Regions from separate parts of the Fictibacillus sp. NPDC058756 genome, predicted to be linked through region 1. Evidence: riboswitches for the same ligand, from Rfam matches in the RefSeq annotation. Region 1 holds a riboswitch; the other holds the start of a gene.
The links. A riboswitch is a leader RNA that binds a small molecule or an ion and turns the genes downstream of it on or off. The one in region 1 is predicted to bind cobalamin.
Positions count from the first base shown of each region.

Region 2: it holds a riboswitch for cobalamin, as region 1 does, so the genes downstream of both, ACFW35_RS08105 (DUF4430 domain-containing protein) here and ACFW35_RS06880 (ribonucleoside-diphosphate reductase subunit alpha) in region 1, are expected to answer to the same signal.

Region 1 is NZ_JBHYPU010000001.1:1,377,845-1,385,981, reverse strand. Features, by position in the region: gene ACFW35_RS06880 (ribonucleoside-diphosphate reductase subunit alpha) at 1-2,087, opposite strand, end outside; cobalamin riboswitch at 2,432-2,633, opposite strand; gene ACFW35_RS06875 (3-hydroxybutyrate dehydrogenase) at 2,703-3,488, opposite strand; gene ACFW35_RS06870 (GntP family permease) at 3,516-4,910, opposite strand; gene ACFW35_RS06865 (sigma-54 interaction domain-containing protein) at 5,222-6,586, opposite strand; gene ACFW35_RS06860 (class I SAM-dependent DNA methyltransferase) at 6,693-7,433, opposite strand; gene rsfS (ribosome silencing factor) at 7,433-7,801, opposite strand; gene yqeK (bis(5'-nucleosyl)-tetraphosphatase (symmetrical) YqeK) at 7,816-8,137, opposite strand, start outside.
Region 2 is NZ_JBHYPU010000001.1:1,607,305-1,615,441, reverse strand. Features, by position in the region: gene serA (phosphoglycerate dehydrogenase) at 102-1,676, shown strand; gene ACFW35_RS08115 (histidinol-phosphatase) at 1,721-2,533, opposite strand; gene ACFW35_RS08110 (ECF transporter S component) at 3,156-3,704, opposite strand; gene ACFW35_RS08105 (DUF4430 domain-containing protein) at 3,676-4,077, opposite strand; cobalamin riboswitch at 4,456-4,639, opposite strand; gene ACFW35_RS08100 (ATP-binding protein) at 4,750-6,537, opposite strand; gene ACFW35_RS08095 (response regulator transcription factor) at 6,534-7,250, opposite strand; gene ccsB (c-type cytochrome biogenesis protein CcsB) at 7,414-8,137, opposite strand, start outside.

The DNA.
Region 1 (8,137 bases):
TTAAATGATATAGACTGATCAACATGTCTCTGCCTAGCTGCATTCTGTACTATGCTCCACCTTTGATCAATATGAAAAGCTGATTTATAGAACCATGCAGTCTCTGCGTTCAGATCAGGAGCAGTTACAGGTATTTTATAATTTTTCTTTTCTTCCGAATAAAACTTTTTAAAGATTGGATCTACACTAGGCGTTGAATTAGCAATGATTGAGGTTGATGAATTTGGTGCAACTGCAATCAGATAACCGTTCCGTATTCCTTGGCTTCTTACTTTTTCTCTTAAATAGCGCCATTCTTCAGCTTCATAATTTCTTTTTGCAAAATAGTCTCCAGAATGCCAATCTGAACCTGAAAAAGCATGGTATTTACCTTTTGCTTTCGCCAAATCACTGCTCGCACTTATGACGTAATAATTAATCTTTTCATAAAGTTTGTCTGCAAAAGTGACGGCTTCTTCACTTTCCCATTTGATCCCCTCTTTTGCAAGAAGATGATGCCAGCCAAACGTTCCGACACCTATTGCTCTATATTTTTTATTCGTAAGAACTGCCTGCGGAACATCTATGGAGTTAAGATCAATTACGTTATCGAGCATTCTGACTTGAATATCAATCACTCTTTTCAACACATTATCTCCAACAACTTTTGCCAGCGAGAGAGATGATAGGTTACAGACAACAAAGTCTCCTGGAGTTTTTCGAATGATGATCTCTCCATCTTCAGTTTCTTCTGATTGAACTGTGGTTGCAGACATGTTCTGCATAATTTCGGTACATAGATTAGATGCATAAACCATACCTTGATGCGGATTAGGATTAAGTCTATTAACAGTATCTCGATAAAACATAAATGGTGTGCCTGTTTCAAGCTGAGACTTCATTATTCTTTTCATTACTTCTATTGCAGGAATACATTTTTTTGATATTCTTTCATCGTTTAAGCACTCTTTATATCTTTCTCTGAAACTGCCGTATCCTTTTTGCTCATCATAGGAATCCTCCAGCGAATAGCCTTTGAATCGTTTCACTTCATGCGGATCAAATAAATACCAGTCATCACGTTTTTCTACTTTTTCCATAAATAAATCAGGAATACAGACCCCTGTAAAAAGATCATGCGTCCTCATTCTTTCATCGCCATTGTTTAATTTTGCATCTAAAAATTCCAATATATCTTTATGCCACACATCCAGATAAACTGCAATTGCCCCTTGCCTCTGTCCAAGCTGATCTACGGAAACGGCTGTATTGTTCAATTGTTTCATCCATGGTATAACTCCGGAAGAATTGCCTTTAAATCCTCTTATATCAGAACCTCTTGAACGGATTTTGCCGAGGTAAATTCCAAGTCCTCCTCCTCCTTTTGATACAGTCGCCGCATCAGTATTTGAATCAAAAATACCGCGAAGACTATCGTCGATTGTATCAATGAAACAAGAACTAAGCTGTCCATAGCTTTTACCAGCATTCGCTAAAGTTGGAGTAGCGACAGTCATGTACTGATTTGAAAGTGCCCAATAAGCTTCTTTTACAAGCTCCATCCGATGTTTACGATCCTCATCTTTCATTAAGAAAAGAGCAATCACCATCCAGCGTTCTTGCGGCAGTTCATATAACTCATGGTTAAATCCTTTAGCGAGATACCTGTCAGCCAGTGTCTTTAACCCGATATATGTAAAAAGTTCATCTTTTTCAGGTACAATACACTTTTCGGCTTCTTTAATTTCCTGAGCGCTATAAGAAGAGAGAATCGTATCATTATAAATTTTCAGGTCTACTAAATGCTCAATAAGTCCGTATAAATTAGAATATGGTGGTTTCTCGTCAGATCCTTTATTCAATTGCACTTGTTCATACAGCTGCTTTAAATAGAGGCGTGCTGCTACAAATGTCCATTGTGGTTCCTCCATACTTAAACAATTTAAAGCCTCCATAATCAACTGTCTGAAAAGCGCTGCACGATTATTATTTTTTAATTCTAACTCTTCAGCTCTTGCTAAAAACAATTCTCCCTCAAGTTCTGGAAATGATGCAACACAATCTTGCAGCCATTCCCCGAGAGAAGATTTTGCTACTGTATTTTCCATTTTAAGACCACTCCTTAGTAAAATAATAAGGCTGTTTTCGTATACATTGTTGTTCTTCGAAAGTAGTTGATTTCCGCTTCAGGCTGCTCGCTTTCCATGGGGCGTGCGGTGAGCCTCCTGCCGCTTTGCGCCATTAGGAGTCTCCACCTGACCGCTCGTCCCATATGAGTCTCACACCTTACGCTTCAATCAACTTGTATAGGAAGAAAAAAATGCACCAATTTTAGAAAGAAGCCAATAATAAAAACCCCTCTTCATCAGGAAGAGGGGTAAGGAACGTATAGAAAACTTACAAGACTATTGCTTGAGTTAAATACCGTTCTTTCTCCCAATCCCCGAGGAAAAGAAAACAAGAGATTCAGGCAGGTCTACTGGCTTATGCTTCATCCTACTTTGGGCCTTCCCATACAGCAGCCATTTTCATAGCTAATCAGTACAGTGGCAGTTCCATTTCGTCCACAATTACAGTTGCGGGGACAGCTTCGGCATTTCACCGAATTCCCTTTTAAGCCGGATTAAAGCCGGCACCTGAAATCTCCATATATAGGTTTGTATCATTTACTTTGACACCAAATATAGTAATTGTCAATGAAAAAGCATTTTCAAAGACTTCTATTATTGTGCCACATAACCTCCATCAATTACAATCGCTTGGCCAGTAACACCTTTCGCTTTTTCACTTGAGAGGAAAATCGTATAATCAGCAATTTCCTGTACATCTAATAACCGTTTCTGAGGAACTAAAGGATAGATTACTTCTTCTAAAACTTTTTCAAGTTCCACTTTACGTGTTTTTGCAAGGTCTTCAAGCTGACCTCTAACAAGTGGAGTATCTACATAACCAGGACAAACAGCATTTACCGTTATGCCATATTCGGCCCCTTCTAAAGCGGCTACTTTCGTTAAACCGATAACGCCGTGTTTAGCACTGTTGTAAGCTGCCTTTCCGGCGAATCCTACTAGTCCATTAATAGATGCCATATTGATAATACGTCCGAACCCTTGTTTTTTCATGATTGGGAACACGTGCTTCGTTGCCATAAATGGAGCTGTAAGCATTACACTTATCAGCTGCTGAAATTTTTCAGTTGGAAACTCTTCTAGCGGTGATACATATTGCAGTCCAGCATTATTGATCAATACATCAATCCGATTATAGTGCTGAAGTGTTTCATCGAGTGCACCCCTCAAATCGTCTTCATCTGTTACATTGCAGCCTAATCCTAAACAATCATATCCCTTATTGTTAAGTTCATCAGCAGAAGCCTTTGCCTTCTCATCATTCAGATCACTTATTACAACTTTTGCGCCGTTCTGAGCAAATGATTTAGCTAACTCAAGACCGATTCCGCTTGCTGCCCCTGTAATAAAAACAACTTTATCTTTTACGAACGATTCCACAGATATCCGCTCCTTAACTTAAATGACTTATACAATCCCGAACATATAGTACAATCCGATGATAACAAATACAGCTGCTGTTTTAATAAGTGTCATTGCAAAGATATCGATATACGCCTGCTTATGAGTTAGACCGGTTACCGCTAAAAGAGTAATTACTGCACCGTTGTGAGGCAATGTATCCATGCCGCCACTCGCCATGGATGCAACACGGTGAAGAACTTCTGTATCGATTCCAAGCTTGTTTGCTTGTTCTACATATGTTTCACTCATAGTTGCCAGTGCAATACTCAGACCGCCTGAAGCTGAACCTGTAATACCCGCTAGCGTAGTGGTTGTAACAGCTTCGTTTACTAATGGGTCTTTTATCGTATTTGACATAGCATTGTTTACAGCTGCAAAACCTGGGAGTGCTGCGATAACACCGCCAAATCCATATTCTGACGCAGTGTTTAGAGTAGCAAGCAGTGCACCGCCGATGGATAAATTGATTCCTTTGTTAAAGTTGTTCTTGATTCTTTTAAAAGAAGACAGCAGTACTGTGATAATCCCAATAACTAGAGCTCCTTCAACAGCCCATACAGCAGCAAGTGTTGGAATTTGGATCTCCGGTACATTTTTCATACCAATTGCTGAGAAATCAAATGTCTTACCATAATATTTTGGTATAAGAACCGTAAACCATTTATTAAAAATACCTACTAAAATAAGAGGCAAGATCGCGATAAAAGCATTTGGGAGCTTCTCTGATTCGAGTTTCTCGGGTTCGTTGCTATGGCCTGTACCATACCCTTCACCTTTAGCTGCTGCCTGTCTTCGTCTCCATTCTAAGTAAACCATCCCAAGAATAAAAACAAACAAACCGCCTATAAATCCTAACCAAGGTGCAGCCCACGTGGTTGTTCCGAAAAATGATGTCGGAATAATATTTTGAATCTGAGGACTTCCTGGAAAAGCATCCATCGTAAATGTAAAGGCACCAAGTGCAATTGTTCCGGGAATAAGCCTCTTAGGAATATCTGCAAGCTTAAATAATTCTGCAGCAAATGGATAAAGTGCAAATGCCACCACGAAAAGTGATACCCCGCCATAAGTAAGAATAGCTCCTACCAGTACAATTGCCAGCATTGCACGCGACGGTCCGATTAGTTTGATTACAAACTGAGTGATTGATTTTGCAAATCCAGACATCTCGACGACCTTACCAAATATTGCTCCCAGCAAGAAGACCGGAAAGTATAACTTAATAAAGCCAACCATTTTCTCCATAAATACACCTGAGAAAAACGGAAGTACATGGCCTGGTTCTGTTAGCAAAACAGCAAACAAGGCAGCAATCGGTGCAAATAAAATGACACTAAAACCACGATAAGCTACAAACATCAGGAAAAATAATGATAATAAAATAATAATAATGTCCAATTTTCTTTCCCCCATTTCTTAAATAAAAATTCCGAATTCATAAAAGCGCTTACATTTTTAAATAAGTAATCTCCTTTCTACTAATATACTCCCAATTATACTATTGCAAGTTTTGTGCCAATTATTAAACCCGCAAACCACATGAATTCTCGCTCTATATATTCCGAAAAATCGGAAAAATAATACCAAAAAACGCTTACTACTCTCTATATTTTTTTATTTTTCTCTATACTAGCAGTCAAAAGTTAATAAAATGAACAATTCCGAAAAAACGGAATGGTTTTCCGGTTTTTCGGAATACAAAAATTGATTTATATTTTATATTTTTTTATTTTATCGTACAAATTTGTTTTTCCGATGCCAAGAGCATTAGCTACAGCTTTTATGTCTCCGTCCATCTTTTTTAAATAAGATGAAATTACTTTTTTCTCCGTTTCATGAACATAATCTTTTAATGATTTTTGAGTTTCATGAACTCCGAGTTTCTCTCGAAGAAAATCCGGAAAAGCGTCAAGAGAAATCTGGTCACTTTGTGTCAGCTGAATAGCGGCCTCAACAAAATTTTTCAGCTCTCTCGTATTTCCTGGCCAAGTGTATTGAAGAAAAGCTTCTTTAACATCATCATCAATTTTCACAATCCTTTTTCCCGTCTCCCTGCAATTAGACCGAATGAAGCTTTCGGCTAAAGGCCATATATCTTCTTTCCTTTCACGAAGCGGCGGTATTTGAATCTGCAAAACATTGATTCGGTAAAACAAGTCTTCTCGAAACTTATTACTATCTATAAGCTGCTCTAAGGGACGGTTAGTTGCTGCAATGACTCTAACGTTTACTTTATGGGAATTTAATGAACCCACAGGCTCCACTTCTTTTTCTTGCAGTACACGGAGAAGTTTAATTTGCATATTTTGCGGAAGATCCCCAATTTCATCTAAAAATAATGTGCCTCCGTCAGCCATCTGAAACTTACCTGGTTTTCCACCTCTTTTCGCCCCAGTAAAGGCGCCTTCAGAATAGCCGAAAAGCTCAGATTCAAATAGATGTTCTGGTACCGCTCCGCAGTTTATTTTTATAAATGGCTTAGCGCTTCTTTCACTCAGCTGATGTATGCTATGGGCAAGTAATTCTTTTCCTGTGCCGCTTTCACCGCGAATTAAGACTGATAAATCACCACTCGCGATGTTTTTTACACGCTCTTTGATTTTTTCAGCCTCACGGGATATTCCTATAAAATCATTGAGGGTATAAGTTGCTCCATTTATTTCATGCCATTCTTTTTTATAAAAATCAAGTTCATGCAAAAGTGCTTTAATATGGGAATTCATTTTCTTCCATTGTTCTGTATCCCTGAAGATTACAGTTCCTACTGCACCGATAACTTTTCCTTCATGAAAAATAGGAATTCGGTTTGCAATCATATAATTTCCCCTGATAAACTGCAAATCAGCGATCTCAACTTTCCCTTGAAGCACTGCTTTATGCATCCTTGTATTCTCTATCACATTTGTTACATGCTTACCGATTACTTCTCTCGGATTTTCACCTAAAAACTCACAATAGGTCTTGTTCATGTATTGAACGATACCTTCGTGATCAACTACAACAATCCATTCGTAAGCACTGTCAATAATAGTCTCTAAAATATTGTGTTTTAACAAAGGGTCATTATTCAACATGGCGTCCTATACCTCGCTCCTAGAAAACGTACTGCTTTTATTTGTAACCTATTGTACCGTACAAAGAATATTTATTAATATGGAAAAAGACAGCATATAGCTGTCTTTAGGATTTCTTTGCAATAAACAATATTCTATCACTTTGTTCTTTTGGATTCTGATCTTCAAAATCTGCTGTTATGCTCAATACTTCAAATTGACATTCTTTAAGCCATTTAGAATATTCTTCTGCTGAAAACGTTCTTTGAATGTGTAATTCGTCGTATCGTTCATAGTTATCTTTGTTTAGAATAAAAAAAGATAAATCGTGCTCTACACTATTAACGTATTCACCTTGATAGCATTGCCAGATGTAAGAAAGCTCTTCATTATTACTGCCGAAAGTATTGCCAATAAATATATGATTGACCTTATGTAAGGAATGAACATCAAAAAGAAACAAACCATTTGGTTCTAAATGATTCCATGCTGAAAGAAAGGTTTGTTTTACGTCTTCTTCCGTTAAAATATAATTAAGGGAATCGCACAAAATTGTCACGCACTCATATGATCCCAACCCTTCCAGATCTCTCATGTCCTGCTGAAAAAGTGAAAGTGCAACATTTTCATTTTCAGCTTTTTCTTTTGCAACCATAAGCATATCTGAAGAGAGATCAACACCAGTAACTTCAAATCCTTCTTTGGCCAGCAAGATTGGGATCGAACCAGTTCCGCAGCCTACGTCTAATAACCTGATGGTATTCGGGTGATAAGCAGAAACAGCATTTTTAATAAATGACAGCCACTTCGAATATGGTGCATCTGCCATTAATTCATCATAAAGATAAGCGAATTGCTGATAACTCATTACATATTTTCTTGGGGTGCAAGAATGGCGTCAACATCTACAGAATTTGCATCTCCCCATAACTTCTCTAGATTATAATAGCTGCGGTCATCACGGTGAAAGACATGTACGACTACATTTCCTAAATCAATCAATACCCAGCGAGCATGGTCATACCCTTCCATCCTGCGCAATTGAATATCGTTTTCTAGAGCTACATCTTTTAGCTCTTTTGAAATTGCCTGTACTTGTTTTTCCGAATTACCATGGCAGATTACGAAATAATCTGCGACTAAAGAAATTCCTTCCATGTCTAAAACAGCAATATTTTCCGCCCTTTTATCATCTACTGTTTTAACAACTAATTCCATAAGGTCTTTAACATTCATCCAATGCACTCCTCCTATTTTTTATTTTGAGTCTTATCCATTAGACCATTATAAGTTTCAAGGGTTAACGGATAGATCTTTTGGTTTTGCTTCATCAAAAAATTTATAGTGTTTTTTACAGCCATTAAACAGGCTTTATTTAAATCTTTTTCAGCTTCTTCTCTTATTTCTTCTACTCCTGGAAATTGACGGTTTGGCTCAATATAATCAGCCAAAAAAATGACTTTTTCTAATGTGTTCATATTACCATTTCCCGTTGTATGATAATAAATGGCACTTAAAACTTCTTCATCTTGTATACCAATTTCTTTCTCTACTAAGAAAGCACCAACTGGA
Region 2 (8,137 bases), 230 kb from region 1:
ATGAAACCGCTATCTTAAAAAACATGGTTGTACCCTTATTCAGAATGTGTTAAATTATCAAAATATTGATGCAACTTATAAAGAATTCGAGGGGTGGAAACGTGACAGCAACCGTATTAGTTTGTGATGGCATTACAAGCGAGGGAATCGAACCTTTAGTAAGACTCGAAGGTGTAGAACTCATCTTCGGAAAGATTGATGATATCGAAGACCCTGAAATGATTCAAGGAATAATGGTTAGAAGCGCTACTAAAATTACCGAGTCTGTTCTAGAAAAATTTTCAGGATTAAAAATTATTGCCCGTGCTGGTGTTGGTGTAGATAACATCGACCTTACCGCTGCAACCAAAAAAGGGGTTCTGGTTGTTAATGCTCCTGAAGGCAATACAATTTCAACTGCTGAACATACTTGGGCGATGATGATGTCCTTAGTACGTAATATCCCGCAAGCTAACCAATCTGTTAAGCTCGGTGAATGGGATAGAAAAAAATATACAGGCCAGGAACTTTACCAAAAAACACTTGGAATTATTGGTATGGGCCGCATCGGTTCTGAGCTTGCAAAACGTGCTAAAAGTTTTTCCATGAATGTTCTTGTTTTCGATCCTTATTTTTCTTTAGAAAAACAGAAAGAATTATCTGTTACTTCTGTTGACCTTGATACGCTCATTCAACAAAGTGATATTATTACTGTTCATACCCCGCTTACAAAAGATACTCGCAAGCTGTTAAATCACGATAACCTTAAAAATACTAAAAAAGGCACATATCTCCTTAACTGTGCCCGTGGGGGCATCATTGATGAAGAAGCTCTCTTGCACTATTTGAACACTGGCCACCTATCAGGGTGTGCTCTAGATGTATTTGAACAAGAGCCTCCAGTTAACCGTTCATTGATTGATCATCCTAATGTTATCGTCACTCCTCATATTGCCGCTTCAACCATACAGGCTCAAAAAAATGTAGCTTTTATGGCGAGCGATGAGATTAAATCGTTTATATTAAATAAACCTTTAAAACATGCCGTAAACTTCCCGTCATTAACTAAAGATACGTATGAAAAACTTATCGCTTATTATGACTTCTCACATGTACTCGGATCATTTACAACACAATTTTTCAAAGAGCCTGTCACCGAAATTTCCATTGGATATGGCGGATCACTCTCTGAAACGGATACGACATCACTGACCAGAAGCTTTCTTTGCGGTTTCTTAAAAACGAGACTCGGCAGACCTGTCAACGATGTCAATAGTATGGTGGCTGCTAACGAACGCGGGATCGTAGTAGGAGAAAAACGGGGTACAGATGACTACGGCTACCCAAATATTATTCATGTAAAAGTTACCGGACAAAATAGGACTTTCACACTATCCGCTACTTTAGTTAAAGGGTTTGGCGGACGTATTATACAATTGAATGGATATACAGTAGATTTTGTTCCTCAAGGATCTCTTTTATATATTGAACATCGGGATACACCTGGAATTATAGGAAAAGTAGGTGCCTTTCTAGGTGAACGGAAAATAAATATCGCGACGATGCACGTAGGAAGAAAATCAGCAGGCGGTGAAGCAATGATGGTATTAACATTTGATTCACAGCTGCCTGAAGAAATTCAAAAAGAACTAGTCAACATTGAGGATCTGCTCGTTTGCAAACCGTTGGACCTGTAATTTATACATTAAAAAACTTGGCTCTGATGAGCCAAGTTTTTTAGTTATCCTAATTCAACTTCTTTTCGCTCTCCATCTTTAAAAGTCATAAGTGTTGTATATCCTGTCTTTTTTGCAAGCTCAATAGAAGATTCATAGTTTTCCCCTACTTGATGAGGTTCATGGGCATCAGAAGATAAAACGATAGGAATACCCTTTTTAAAGCATAATGAAAGCAGCTCAGGTTCAGGGTATAATCTCCCGACAGGTTTGCGTAAACCAGCTGAAGAAATTTCCACACATGTTTTTGAATCTTTCAAAGCGTCTGTTACCCTCTCATACTGCTCCATTAAAAATTCCTCGTCTTTTGGAACGTGATTAAAAATTTTCACCAAGTCAATATGTCCTACAATATCAAAAAGATTCGATTGTGCCAGCGTTATGATTTGGTCGTAATATGCCCTATATGTTTCGTACAGATCCCTTCGATCCCATTCTTTTCTGAATTCAGCAAGATCAATTCCAAAATCGTCAACCCAGTGAACAGAGCCGATCACGTAATCAAATGGATAAGATGAAATGAAGGATTCCATCTCTTTGTGGCTGCCTGGGGTATAGTCCATTTCAATAGACATTCTTACGTCTAAACCTAACCCTCCCGCTTTCTGAAATAAATTCATGTAGTCATCCATCGCATAATAGCGTCTTTCTTCCATCCATGGTTTCGAAACAATGTTTTTCGTTTCATAAAAATGATAAGCGTGTTCAGATATCCCGAATTCTTCGATTCCTTTTTGTTTTGCTGTCTCCACAAATTTCGTTAAGTAATCAATCGTCAAAGTTCCTTTTTCGAGATGAGCATGGTAATCCGTCAGCATATTAGTCTCCTTTTTAAAAAACGTTTTACCATATGTACCACGAATATCTCTTTCAATCAAGCATTTATGCCCCTAGTTTTCCGCCGATAAAAAGCACACTGATGCAAAGTGTTAAAAATAACACCGCAAAAAAACGATTAAGATAGTCTCTCATTTTGTCCTCCTAAATTTCAAGAATCAACTTTACTATCCTATTCAATTAATGAAATTTTTGAACTCTATTTTTAAAATTAAAGTGTGTGCGCTTGGCGGACTGGTTTTTAGCTAGGCTGTTTTCGCAAACTTTGTTGCTCTTGAAAAATGGTTGATTTCCGCTCCAGGTACTCGCTTTCCGCGGGGTGGGCGGTGAGCCTCCTTGGCGCGTTGCACCATTAGGAGTCTCACCTGTCCCACTGATCCCGCAGGACAAGGAAGGCTTCGACAGCGTTACATCGCACGAAGAAAATATGGTTTTTATTTTCGAGGAGTCTCGCACCTTGCGCTCCAACCAACCTGTCAATGGAGAGAATGAAAAAAAAGACCACAAAAGCAACAGCCTTATAGACAAGAACCTTTCGCTAAGAGTGCTACAGATTTTCTAAACTAAATAAGAAGTTAAACAGGGGCAAAATAAAAAACCGCCTTAATAGGCGGCTGTTTTGTTAAAATTGTTATTTAGCTGCTTCTCCATAATATATAGGAGCGGTTTGTATAGCACTATAAAGAATACTGCATTTCCAATCGCATGGTTCAAATCAAATGGCAGCCCTGCCACATAATATGGCCAGAATTTTTGTGTAATGACACCGCCCATTATTACCGACATAATGAAACCGAACAGAAAGCCGCAGAAGCTTGCATATAAGCTCATGACCCACCATGGCATTATATGACGGTATTTGCCGAGCAGACCGCTTAAAACTGCAATAATCCCCCAAGCGATCATCTGCCCGAAAGTCCATAGGCCGTGACCTAAGAATAGGTTAGTAGTTAAAGTACTTAAAATAGCTAGAATTAGACCTTGGACAGGACCAAGTACAAATGATGCTAATATTAAAATCGTTGTATTCGGCTGAACGTTTGGAATCATTGCAAATGCTATACGTCCTACAGTTAAGATTGCTGCAAGCAAAGCAATGATCGTAATCCTCCTGATCGTCAGCTTATTCATACTTGTGGAAGTCGAATTCAACAGTATCACCAGGTTTCAATGTGATATCTTTTGCGCCTTTCATTGCTTCTTCACCATTAACAGAAAAGAACCATGATGTTTTATCCTGTTCGTTTCCGGCAATTCCTTCAATACTGCTGATAAAAGAATCATCAAATTGAGTTTCGATCTTAAAGTTATCCTTCATAACATCCATGATTGTTGTTTGTTCCGTAATTGCTACCTTCTTTTCTGCAACCTTCTCTTTGCCATTATCTTTTGTAATTTGAACGGTTACTTGTTCTTTTTTGTTTTCTTCAGTTTTTGGCTGATCAGAAGCCTTCTTTGTCTCAGATGTTCCACACCCAGCCATTATCATCATCATTGCTGCAAATACTAAAATAAGCTTTTTCATCATAAAACCTCTTTCTTGTTGATAATCTTTTTTCTTTCAGGGTGTTTTCGTAATCCTTGTTGCTTTTGAAAGGGGTTGATTTCCGCTTCAGGATGCTCGCTTTCCGCGGGGCGTGCGGTGAGCCTCCTCGGCGCTTCGCACCCTTAGGAGTCTCACCTGTCCCGCTGCTCGCGCAGGAGTCTCGCATCTTGCGCTACAATCAACTATTCAAAGAAGAGAGGAACCAAAACACCCAAACTAACATGCTTCTGGAAAACAGTTTTTCACCAAACAAAAAAATCCCCTTCGTCTACGAAGGAGATAGATAATTTGGTGTATAGGCAGAAAACAGCGGCCGTTTAATGGCACTGCTTTAACACCCCCCTATCCTCGTAGGTCATGTCATGTACAAAACAGGCAGGTCTCCTGGCTCTTGATCATCGTCCCCTAACGCCTTCCCGTTTTCACAGTGGCAGATCAATTAGGTTTCTCACAATTACAGTGGCGGGACCGCAACGGAATCTAACCGTTTTCCCTATTATGCTTGTCCGATATGGACAGCACCTGTTAAAACACTTATGAAATTTTCTTTTTACAAATCAATTATAACCGACTGGAGAAAATTGTGAAATCATTTTTTCAATCTGTTCGATGTTCCTTATGAAACAAGATTAATCGGGAAAGAATGATAATTTATTTCACAGTTCGAGGTATTACGAAAGAGAATGTCGTACCTTCATTATTTTTACTATGAACATTAATTTGGCCGCCATGCGCTTCCACAATGTTTCTGGCGATTGCAAGGCCTAGACCCGTACCTCCTGATTTTCCTCTTGTCCTTGCTTTATCGCCTTTATAAAAGCGTTCAAAAACAAACGGAAGATCTTCCTCTTTAATTCCTGATCCGTTATCTTTAATGAAAAACTTAACTGCCTTTTCACTAGTTTCTATTGATAGACGAACGAACCCCCCATGTGAAGAATGGCGAATGGCATTATCTATTAAGTTTGTTAAAACTTGCTCAATTCGGTCAGGATCTATTTCCATCTCATTATGGATACCAGAAATATCGAGTGTTAGCTGTATATCTCTGTCTTTAGCAGGACCTTGAAATTTTCGGACGATACGTTCGGCGAACGGTGGAATTGCTAAGTGTGTATAGTGGAGCTTCATATGCCCTGCTTCTAATCTTGCAAGATCAAGCAGTTCATTAACAAGCCTTCCCATCCTTTTGGATTCATCCAAAATGATGCCTGCTAATTCCTTCTTTTCTTCTTCTGATTCTGCAACATCATCTACAATAGCTTCACTGTATCCCTGAAGCATCGCTATTGGTGTCTTAAGTTCATGTGAAACGTTTGCTACAAAATCCTCTCGCAATTTATCCATTCGACGCTCTTCTGTCATGTCACGCAGAACCGCAACAGCACCGCGAATTACAGAGTGATCATATAAAGGTGTCATTACTATAACCCATGAACGGCCCTGTATGTCTATTTCGGTCATCTGCTCGCTTTCAAGTGAAACAACCTGCTGAAAAAGCTGAGTGACAGCAATTGGAACATTTCCTTTCACTTCACTCTTCATGCCTGATTCATAATAAAAAGCTTGTAAAAAGCGGTCAGCCGGAGGATTAGTTACAAGGATATTCATCTTTCTGTCAAACGTAATAACACCATCAGCCATTGAACTCAAGATGCTTGTCAGCTGTTCTTTTTCCTGGTTTAAAGCTGTAATATTATTTTTAAGCTGACGTCCCATCCGGTTAAAGGTCATTCCTAGTTCACCAATCTCATCATGTGTTAAGATCGGCACTTTCATATCGAATTCACCTTTTGCAACAGATGTAGCTGCTTCTCTCATTTTTCTAAGAGGAGCTGTTATTCGTGTAGATAAAAAGAAAGCAAATATGATCGTGAGTATAATCGCTATACCAGCCGCTAAAAAGATAAGGTATTTCGTATGGTTTGTAGTTTTTGTTATATTCTCGATCGATTGGTAAACATATACGCCGCCTTTACCGGTTCCTGTTTCATAAGGTTCACCGTAAATAATCATCGTATGGGCAGATTCATTACCATCTGAAAGAATTGGAAATTCTCCGTTTATATAAATCTTTTTCCCTTCATCCACTACTGAAGATAATTGTTCGTTATCACTAAAAACAGAAACAGGAATGTAAGGAGCATCACTAAAAGATTTTGTATCAATAAATGATTCCTGATTTTCGTCAATAATCATAATGGACATTGAATAAGCTTCTGCCATTTCACTTGTGATCCTAATGGCTTCTTCTTTATTTTCATCGTTCTCCATGATCAGGACAAGCCTGTCTGCCATTTTTGTTAGTTGTTCTCTTGCCTGATTATCATAAAAATTTTCGAAAAACTGGGTAAGCAATATTGTCAGCACAGTCAGTACAACTAATACCAGCAACAAAATGGTTACCGAAAGTTTGCCTACAACACTTCTCCAAATCATTCATTTCCCGCCTCAAATTTGTATCCTACTCCCCAAACTGTTGCAATCATAGAGGCTGCATCTGGAGATACTTTGTTTAATTTTTCGCGAAGTCTTTTTACATGTGTATCTACCGTTCTTAAATCACCAAAAAATTCATAATTCCAAACATCCTTCAATAGCTGCTCACGAGCATAAACTTTATCTGGTGTTTTGGCTAAATAGTACAGCAGTTCATATTCTTTAGGTGTTAAGTTTACTTCTTTACCACCTGCTGTAACACGATGAGCGTCATGATCGATTGTTATATGCTTGAATACAACCACATTTTTTGCAACGGTTTCCGTTTGAAGGAATTTTGTTGGTGAAGATCTTCTTAAAAGTGCCTTAACACGCAGGATGACTTCTCTTGGACTGAATGGTTTAGCGATATAATCATCTGTTCCAGCTTCAAATCCTTGGATCCTGTTTAGCTCTTCACCTTTTGCTGTCAGCATAATTACTGGAGTGGCTTTCTTTTCCCTTAGTTTTTCACACACTTCAATACCGTCCATACCCGGAAGCATCAAATCAAGCAAAATAAGATCAAAATTAATTGAAACAGCCATTTGAAGTGCTTCTTCTCCATTTTCTGCTTCATGTACTTCATAATTTTCTCTTTCAAGGTACATCGTTAATAATTTGCGAATTCGTTCTTCATCGTCAACCACTAAAATTTTTGCTTCTGTATTCATTTTTCAAGCCTCCACATGAAATCATAGTGAAATATTTATACCTATCATATCTATCCTGTTTCTATCATACATGAATTCTTCCTCTTGGAACAAACAGGATACTCTTCATTTTACTTTATAAAAAAGCCCCTCTTAATAAAGAGAGACTTTTATGAAACTTCTATTATGCATATGAGTGCAATCCTACTAATACTAGATTTACTGCGATAAGGTTGAATGTAATGATCCAGAAACCTAATACGCAAAGCCATGCAGACTTTTCGCCATGCCAGCCTTTTGACAGCCTTAGGTGAAGATAAGCAGCATAGAACAAGAAAGTGATTAATGCCCATACTTCTTTAGGATCCCAGCCCCAGAATCTCGACCAAGCTTCCTGAGCCCAAATCATTGCAAAAATCAAAGCACCTAAAGTAAAGATCGGAAATCCGATTGCTACCGCACGATAGCTGATTTCATCAAGAAGATCAGGATTTATTTTCACCTTCGGCTGAAGCGCAGCCGCAATTCTTTTTCTTAGTATCAGTCTTAGCAGTCCATATAGGATTGCCCCTGAGAGAAGTGACCAGATAAACGTGTTTAATTTAATTGATGCATTTGCACCATTCATCCATGATGGTGTGGAAAAAAGCGGACCGAAAGAATCATCCAGCTGTTCTCCGTTTGCTGGTCCTGCAATTGCAGGCATCTCAAAAACAATCTTTTCCGCTTGGTTCTGATCGTTCATGATTTCAAAGCTTGCTTCATAACCTGCACCTTTGAAAGCCATGGAAATAACGATGAAACCTACTACACTTATTAAACTGTACAAAACTATCTCAATCCACTTCGTCTTTTTAGAAGAAACAGATTGATCGACAGTACGAATTAAATAAATTAGACCTGAAACG